DNA from 2 places in the Paraburkholderia fungorum genome. Region 1 is predicted to be linked to the other one. Evidence: riboswitches for the same ligand, from Rfam matches in the RefSeq annotation. Region 1 holds a riboswitch; the other holds the start of a gene.
The links. A riboswitch is a leader RNA that binds a small molecule or an ion and turns the genes downstream of it on or off. The one in region 1 is predicted to bind FMN.

Region 1 (4,465 bases):
GCACGGTGGATAGCTGGCTCGTGTGGAATTTCACGAAAGGCGGCCTGCACGTCACCGACGTGACCAACGCGTCGCGCACGATGCTGTTCAACATTCACACGCTGAAGTGGGACGACGAGTTGCTCGACGCGCTCGATATTCCGCGCAGCATGTTGCCGGAGGTGCGGCCTTCGTCGGAAATTTACGGGCCGACCAAGACCACGGTATTCGCGTCGAAGATCCCGCTCGCGGGCATCGCCGGCGACCAGCACGCCGCCCTCTTCGGCCAGATGTGCACGGAGTCGGGCATGGTGAAGAACACCTACGGCACCGGCTGCTTCCTCGTGATGAATACCGGCGACAAGCCGATCGAATCGAAGAACAACCTCGTCACGACGATCGCCTGGCAGATCGGCGACAAGATCAACTACGCGCTCGAAGGCAGCATATTTATCGGCGGCGCGGTGGTGCAGTGGCTGCGCGACGGCCTCGGCATCATCAAGAACGCGGCAGAAATCGAAACGCTCGCGCGCGGCGTGCCGCATTGCGACGGCGTGTATCTGGTGCCCGCGTTTGCCGGGCTCGGCGCGCCGCACTGGAACGCACGCGCTCGCGGCACGCTGTTCGGCGTGACGCGCGGCACGACCTCCGCGCACATTGCGCGCGCGGCGCTCGATTCGATCGCCTATCAATCGCTCGACGTGCTGAAGGCGATGGAAGCCGATTCGGGTATTCGCATCGGCGAATTGCGGGTGGACGGCGGCGCGTGCGCGAACAATCTGCTGATGCAATTCCAGGCCGATATTCTCGGCGTCGACGCGGTGCGTCCGAAGGTGCCGGAAACGACCGCGTTGGGCGCGGCCTATCTGGCGGGCCTCGCGGTGGGCTACTGGAAGGATGTGGACGAACTGCACAGCCAGTGGAAGCTCGACCGCCGCTTCACGCCCGCGCTGCCGCACGCCGATGTCAGGGATTGCCTCGACGGCTGGAAGCGCGCGATTCGCGCGGCGAAAGCATGGGCCGACACGCCCTGACTGGCTGACCGCAAAGTCGCCGCCTGAACCTGCCCGCGCGAATGAAAGCGGCGGCAAGACGTCGCCGCCATGGGGGCGACGTCAAAGCACGTATCATGATGCTTTCAATCAACGCGCATGAGCTTGCCGTTCTTCGGCTCACGCGCTTCCCGCTTCTGCATTTCAGGCATGATCGACCACCTCATCTGTGACTGCGACGGCGTGCTCGTCGACAGTGAAATCATCGCTGACCGCGTGATGTTCGAAACGCTGACCAGCACCTTCCCCGGCCTCGACTTCGAACCGGTCGTCAAGACGGCGTTCGGTCAGCAAACCTCGCGCTTTCTCGAAGGCATCGAGAAGTCGTTCGACATCACGTTGCCCGCGGATTTTCTCAACACCATCGATCACGCCGTCGAGCTTGAACTCGCGGCGTCGCTCAGTCCGATCAACGGCGTGCGCGAGGCGTTGCAACGCGTGACGTTGCCGGCAGCGGTGGTCTCCAACAGCCGGATGGCACGCGTGACCGCGTCGGTGCGGCGAGCCGGTTTACAGCAGATTTTCGGCGAGCGGATTTTCAGCGCCGAACAGGTCGCGCGGCCCAAGCCTTATCCCGATGTGTATCTGTTTGCCGCGCAGACGTTGGGCGTGGAGCCGTCACGCTGCATCGTTGTCGAAGATAGCGTGGCGGGCTTGAACGCGGCGCGCGCGGCGGGAATGAAGACGATTGCGTTCGTCGGCGCGAGCCACATCCCCGATGGTTATGCGGACGCGCTGCGCAAAATGGGCATGACACGCATCATGAAACATATGGACGAGCTGCCCGCGCTAATCGAGGCCGGCGTGCGTGGGGATTTCGGGGACGTGCAGTCGTAGCCTGAATTGCAGTCACGTCGAGTTGCAGCGATAAAAAAGGCCGAATCTGTCTATCAGATTCGGCCTTTGTGTTTGCGCCGCGTGTCTGTGGCTCACATGCGGTGCTTAACGCCAATCAATTCATCAAACCTCTTCCACCTCACGCTCGCGCACCCGCGCCAGCGCTTCACGAAACGCCACCAGCTCCGCAATCGTCAGCATCGGCAGATTGTGTTGTGCGGCGAAACGTTCGACGTCGGCACCGCGCGTCATCGTGCCGTCCGCGTTCATCAGTTCGCACAGCACGCCGGCCGGCTTCAGACCCGCGAGGACCGCGAGATCGACCGTGCCTTCGGTGTGGCCGCGTCGCGCGAGCACGCCGCCGGGCATCGCCCGCAGCGGGAACACGTGGCCCGGGCTCACGATATCGGCAGGCTTCGCCGCGTCGGCAATCGCCGCGCGGATCGTCGTCAGGCGATCGACCGCCGACACCCCCGTCGTCACGCCCTCGCGCGCTTCGATCGACACCGTGAACGCGGTGCCGTAACGGCTTGCGTTGTTGGTGGTCATCGGCGGAAGTTCGAGCGAACGGATTGTGTCGTCGGGCAGGCACAGGCAAACAATGCCGCTGCACTCTCGGATCAGCAACGCCATGGTTTCGACCGACAGACGCTCGGCAGATACCACCAGATCGGCTTCGTTCTCGCGATCGTCGTCATCCTGAAGGACGACGGCGCGGCCGTCGCGCATGGCCTGCAACGCGGCGGCGATGCGGGGCGGCACAGCTTCGGTGGCGAGTAGCGGGAGATCGTCGATTGCATCGCTGGCAATCGTCAAGGGAGCAGGAAATTTAGCAAAAGACATAGTTGAAACGCTCATCGCAAAAGTGGGGCGAAAAACGTTTCAGGGCATTGCAAACAGACAAAGACGCGCCGCTGAACGCCGCCCGATTCAAGCGGGGCGACGCTCGCGCACCGCCTGAACCTCGGGCGACGCCACGACAACGACCATGACTATCTGCACATCTTCTTTCATCCGGACTGTGACCGTCGGCTCTGGCTTTTCACCAGATCTGCTGACCCCGCTGCGGTCCTCGATGCACTGAGAAAAACCGCACGATGCGGGCGCTCGCGGGCTCACCGGCTCACGCTTTCGCGCTGCCGGCATACCGCCGGTGGGGAATTTCACCCCGCCCTGAAGACGCACTGATTGCCGGATCGACCGGCTGGCAAAGCTTACAACAGTCGCGCATGGGCTGCTGCGCGACAGACCACGGCCTGACAGGAAGCTCTATTTCGAGACAAGCTGTCATCAGCCTGAAATTGTGCTCAAACGGGTGTCGCTTCGCGCTGTGGCGTCGCCTGGGTTTGAGCTTCCGGCTGCGTTTCATGCCGCGTCTCGTGCAGCGCGGGCACGTCCCAGCGCGGCGGGGTCTCCGCCTTCAGCGTGACGCGAAACGCGCGCGCCTCGGTATCGCCAGGATTGCGCAGACTATGCGGCTGATCGGCATCGAACACGATTGCGTCGCCGGTTGCGAGCAACTGGCGCTGATCGTGAACGCTGACTTCGAGCGTGCCTTCGCTAACCACCAGATTCACCGTCGTGCCCGGCGCGCGGCGCGTGCCCGCCTCGGTGTGCAACGGCGCGATTCGCAATTCGTGGAACTCGGCGGCAGTCGGTTCGGCATCGGGATAAAGCGGCCGCGCCGAATAGCGCCCGTTCGAACTGACGATGCGCTGCGAGCGCTCGGCCGGCAGATGCTCGAAGCCGTTAGTCGCATGACGCCGCAAGAACGCCGCCACCGATACCTTCAGCGCAGCCGCCACCTTACACAGCACCTTGATGGACGGCACGCTGCGCGCCGATTCGATCTGCGCGAGCATGGCCCGCGACACGCCCGACGCGCGGGCCAAAGCATCGAGCGACAGTTGCCGCTCGGCACGCAGGCGGGCCAGATTGACGCCGACCAGGTGCTCGAGTGCGTCGAAGGGTTCGGCGGCGCGCGGCGACGCATCGGCGTCGATCGAGGGATCGCGGACCAGCGCGAGCGGGGAATGCATGATTGCCTCCAAAGCGCCGCCGGACGGCAACGCATGCGGTTAGTGGAAGCAAGATAGCATCGCGTCCGCCCACGCCCAACGAAGTTATCTTCACACTGTTATCAGTATTGCGGAGGGCGATTCTGGCAAAGCTTGTGCGGATTTTTCATATGGACAGGAGCTAGATTGAAGGCTCCTGGTCAGTCGTGCGGCGCATGCGTAACCGGGCCTTACAGGGTTGAAGGCACAACCGTCCCATACGGCATCGGCCGGTTGCGCCCTCTTCCCTCATCGCTAAATCTCGGTGTCAGACGTGCTCGCGCACTGTCACAGGCTGCTGCGCCGCCTTCGACACCGGCGCATCCATCCGCGCGGCGAACCACGTCAGCAACAGCGCCACCACGCTGACGCCCGCCGCGACCCACGGCAGCGTATCGAGCGAATGGCCGTGGTTGATCACCAGGCCGCCGAGCCACGCGCCGCCCGCATTGCCCACGTTGAACGCGCCGATGTTCAGCGTCGACGCGAGATTCGGCGCGGCGGCCGCCTTCTCGACCACGCGCATCTGCAACGGCGGCA
Region 2 (4,465 bases), on a different contig from region 1:
CACCGGTTCATCGTTAATGATGAACGTCGGCAGTCAACCGCAGGCACCCGCCCATGGACTCGTTTCCACGCTGTGTTTCGCCACTGAAAAGCGCGTGGATTATGCGCTGGAAGGGATCATCATCAGCGCCGGTTCGACGCCCGCGTTTCTCAAGGAAAAGCTCGGACTCTTCGACGACTTCGCCGTCGCCGAGCAGGCTTTTACGGACTACGACAACGGCGGCGTTTTTCTGATTCCCGCTTTCTCGGGAATTGGCTGTCCGCACTGGAAGTACCCGGGCGGCGCGCAAATCGTCGGACTGAATTTTTCGAATTCATGGCAACACGTTGCACGCGCGGCGTACGAGTCGATCGTTTATCAGATCAAGGACGTGATTACGGTGATGGAGCAGGCAGCTCAGGTTCCGCTACTCGAACTGTTCCTCGACGGTGGACTCGTGCAGCGGCCCTTCCTGCTTCAGTACCTGGCCGATACGTTGAATCGCCCGGTCAGTACGCTGGCGCTCAGCGAAATATCGGCGGCGGGCGCGGCCGCATTGGCATCGCTGGAACTTGGACTGGTCGATTCGCTCGACGCGGTTCATACGGAGCGGCCCGTTCTGCGCCGCGTCGAACCTGGCAGCGGTGTGTCTGCTGCAGCGGAGAATCACGCGCAATGGCTGCGCTGGATCGAACGGCTCTAATTCAATTCATCTGGGAGAAGGGAATGGTTAGCGAAGTAAAACCCGCAGCAAAGCGCTTCGACAATAAAGTCGTGGTTGTGACGGGCGGCAGCCGGGGGATTGGATTAAGTATTGGAGAACGTTTCGCACAGGAAGGCGCGAAAGTTTGCCTGTCGGCGAATGAGAAGAGCGTGTTCGACGCGGCGGCCCATTTGCGCGAATCCGGCTACGACGTCATTGCAGCCGAAGTGGATGTGACTGACAAGTCGCAGGTAAAAGATCTCTACGATGAAGTCGCCGGCAAACTCGGCGAAGTTGATATCTCGGTGCAGAACGCGGGCGTCATCACCATTGCGAAGCTGCCCGATCTCACCGAGGCCGAGTGGGACAAGGTTCTCGCAGTCAATACGAAGGGCGTTTTCCTGTGCTGCCAGGAAGCGGCGACGCGCATGTTGCGCGCGGGGAAAACCGGGCGTCTGATCAATACGGCCTCAGGGCAGGCTCGTCAGGGTTTCGTCTACACGCCGCACTATGCAGCAAGCAAGTTCGGCGTATTGGGTATTACCCAAAGCCTCGCGAAAGAACTCGCGCCGACCGGCATTACGGTCAATGCATTCTGCCCCGGCATTATCACGACCGACATGTGGTCGTATAACGACGAAGCATGGGGCAAGCTGCTCGGCGACTATAAGCCGGGCGAGTTGATGACCGAGTGGGTGAACAACATTCCGATGAAGCGCGCAGGGACGGGCAAGGATGTGGCGGGACTGGTCGCCTTTCTGGCGTCGGACGATGCGGCCTACATTACCGGCCAGACGATCAACGTCGACGGCGGCATGTTCATGTCGTGAAGTGACGTGATTCTGGCGCCAGTATGCAGATGAAAAACATTTTTCCACCCGCATACTGGCGCCGTGTGTGACTACTTCAACGTGACTTCAGTGCAGTTTCAACGCGGTATCACGCAACCGGCAACGCCGCGAATTTGCGAACCGTGTCTGCGCAGGCGTGAGCCGCTTCGGCACCCTTCACCAGGAAGTGCTCCTTGAAGTATTTCGCGTGTTCTTCGCCGTGGAAGTGGTGCGGCGTCAGCACGACGGAAAACACCGGCACGCTGGTTTCGAGCTGTACCTGCATGAGTCCGCTGATAACGGCCTGAGCGACGAACTCGTGCCGGTAAATGCCACCGTCCACGACGAGGCCTGCGGCGACGATGCCCGCATAACGTCCGCTTTGCGCGAGGCGTTTGGCGTGCAGCGGAATTTCGAATGCGCCGGCCACTTCGTAGAGGTCGATATCGTCGGCGCTATAGCCGCGCTCCTGCATTGCTTCGACGAACGAGATCTTGCATTGATCGACGATATCGCGGTGCCAGCATGCCTGAATGAAAGCGATGCGTGTGCGGCTACCGTTGGACGAACCGTTGTGTGCTTCTGAATGGAGTGAGGTTGCGATATTCATGGACTTCAGCCTGTTGGTGTGAACAGGGCGAAGGACGGCCCTTTCCCGCTATATCGCTGTCGCGACGAGCGCAGGCCGTCCCGTTCTCTTTCATCCGGACTATGACCGTCGGCCCCGGAATCTAACCGGGTCTGCTGACCTCTGCACCAAAGAATGGTGACTGAGCGCTCGCGGGCTACGCGCTTTTCGCACGATTACCGCCGGTGGGGAGTTTCACCCCGCCCCGAGAACTTGTTCTTTTCAGAACGGTGCGTAAGGTATCACGAATTTTTAATTTTTGCTGCAACGCGGGCGGTCTGACTATCGCGCGCGCGACGCGGGTCAATGAGAGGAAAGCATGCAACGCAAGCTGATTTTGGGTAACTGGAAGATGCACGGATCGACTGAATCCAATGCCGCGTTGCTCGCCGCAATTCGCGAACGGATGAGCCGCGAAAACACCAACGTCGATGTCGGCGTGTGCGTGCCCGCCATTTTCGTCGAGCAGGCCCGTTCCGCGTTGCAGGGCAGTGCGGTTGCGTGGGGCGTGCAGGATGTCTCCGCGCATGTGCAAGGCGCGTTCACCGGCGAGATTTCCGCCGCGATGGTCGCCGGGTTTCAGGCAACATTCGCAATCGTCGGACATTCGGAGCGGCGGGCGAATCACGGAGAAACGGCGTTGGTGGTCGGCGAGAAGGCGCGTCAGGCACTGGTCGCCGGACTGGTACCGGTCGTGTGCGTTGGCGAAACGCTGGCGGAACGCGAAGCGGGCGCAACCGACGCAGTGGTTCGCGCACAACTCGCCGCCGTGCTCGAAGCAATTTCCGTCGACGACGCGAAGAAAATCGTCATCGCGTACGAGCCGGTATGGGCGATCGGAACGGGCCGCAGCGCATCTGTCGACGAAGCGCAGGCCACGCATGCTGGATTGCGCAGTGTTCTGCGCGAATACGATGCGGGTCTGGACAAGCTGCGGATTCTGTATGGCGGCAGCATCAAGCCGGATAACGCAAGTGCGCTGCTCGATTGCGACGGGATCGACGGTGGTCTGATTGGCGGCGCGTCGCTCAAATCGGCGGACTTCATTTCGATCATCGAGGCGGCTGCCAGCCTGCATGCCGATGATTCTCTGCATGTCGGTTGAAACGGGCTCGCGCTATTTCTGCGGGCGTTTCGCGCGTCCGCCAATTGAACGTGTGTTATTAAACTGAAAGAATTGTTACCCGGCGGCCAGCGAAACATCGTTGCAAGGAACAATCCGTTCAAGCAGAAAAGGGCTTAAAAAAGGCCGCTTTCCGGCATCGTCGAACAGGTAATGGCCGGTCCGGATCTACGTGCCAAAACCAGAACTTGCGCCTGTCGAGTTATAATTGGTAAGCATGCTGATAAAAGAAGCAGCATTTATCAGCCTCGGTAGATCTGGACTTAACATTACAAAATGACTCATCCCCACGAGCCCGATACGGGCCGCTCCGTGCCGAATTCCGGCCGGCGCTTACTGCTGGCCAGCATATTGGCCAGCTACGCCAGTTCTTTTATTCCCTGGCCTCTCGCCAACGCACAAACAGTTGTTCCTGAAACCGCTGCCGCGCCCGAAGCGTTTTTGATGGTGTCGCGTGCGATCACGGGGCGCGCCACGCTCGACGCTGTTCAGGCAAACCGGCTTTATGCCGGCCTTGTTGCGACGGTTCCTTCGTTTGCCACGCAATTGACCGCGCTCGCCGCGTTCATCGCAGCGAATCCGTCCGCGGAAAAGCAATTGCAGGCTTCTCTCGATGCCGCGAATGTCCCGTTCGCCAAACTGCCTCGTCAAATTGCGACCGCCTGGTATGTCGGCGTGGTCGGCTCGGGTCCGGCCGCGCGTTGCGTGACCTACGAAACCAGTTTGATGAATGTCGTGGTGTCCGACCGGTTGAAGCCGCCGAGCTACGCCTACGGTCCCTATGGAAGTTGGGGCCGTAATCCCCTCTCGGCAGCCTGACGCTTCATCGGTAATTCAAGGAACAAAGCATGTCTGAGCAGTTGTCAGCCGATATCGTTGTTATCGGCTCGGGTATCGTCGGTTCTCTCGCGGCCCATCGTCTCGTGTCGCAAGGCGCGTCTGTATTGATTCTCGAAGCGGGTCCGCGCGTGGATCGCGGCCGCATCGTCTCGAACTTCCGTAATTCCCCGCGCAAGGGTGACTTCATGTCGCCTTATCCGTTTTCGTCGTGGGCGCCGCATCCGGTTTATCAACCTGTCGATAACGATTATCTCGTGCAGGCCGGGCCGTATCCGTACAAGGCGGAATACATCCGCATGGTCGGCGGCACGACCTGGCATTGGGCCGCGCAAGCGTGGCGTCTGCTGCCGAACGACTTCCGT

Region 2: it holds a riboswitch for FMN, as region 1 does, so the genes downstream of both, BLS41_RS19905 (6,7-dimethyl-8-ribityllumazine synthase) here and ribB (3,4-dihydroxy-2-butanone-4-phosphate synthase) in region 1, are expected to answer to the same signal.

The regions. Positions count from the first base shown of each region.
Region 1 is NZ_FNKP01000001.1:3,314,893-3,319,357, forward strand. It holds gene glpK (glycerol kinase GlpK) at 1-1,013, shown strand, start outside; gene BLS41_RS14670 (HAD family hydrolase) at 1,182-1,868, shown strand; gene ribB (3,4-dihydroxy-2-butanone-4-phosphate synthase) at 1,992-2,711, opposite strand; FMN riboswitch at 2,867-3,053, opposite strand; gene BLS41_RS14680 (helix-turn-helix domain-containing protein) at 3,176-3,907, opposite strand; gene BLS41_RS14685 (MFS transporter) at 4,194-4,465, opposite strand, start outside.
Region 2 is NZ_FNKP01000002.1:861,195-865,659, forward strand. It holds gene BLS41_RS19895 (FGGY family carbohydrate kinase) at 1-682, shown strand, start outside; gene BLS41_RS19900 (SDR family oxidoreductase) at 706-1,512, shown strand; gene BLS41_RS19905 (6,7-dimethyl-8-ribityllumazine synthase) at 1,622-2,122, opposite strand; FMN riboswitch at 2,201-2,357, opposite strand; gene tpiA (triose-phosphate isomerase) at 2,460-3,245, shown strand; gene BLS41_RS19915 (sugar dehydrogenase complex small subunit) at 3,540-4,082, shown strand; gene BLS41_RS19920 (GMC family oxidoreductase) at 4,112-4,465, shown strand, end outside.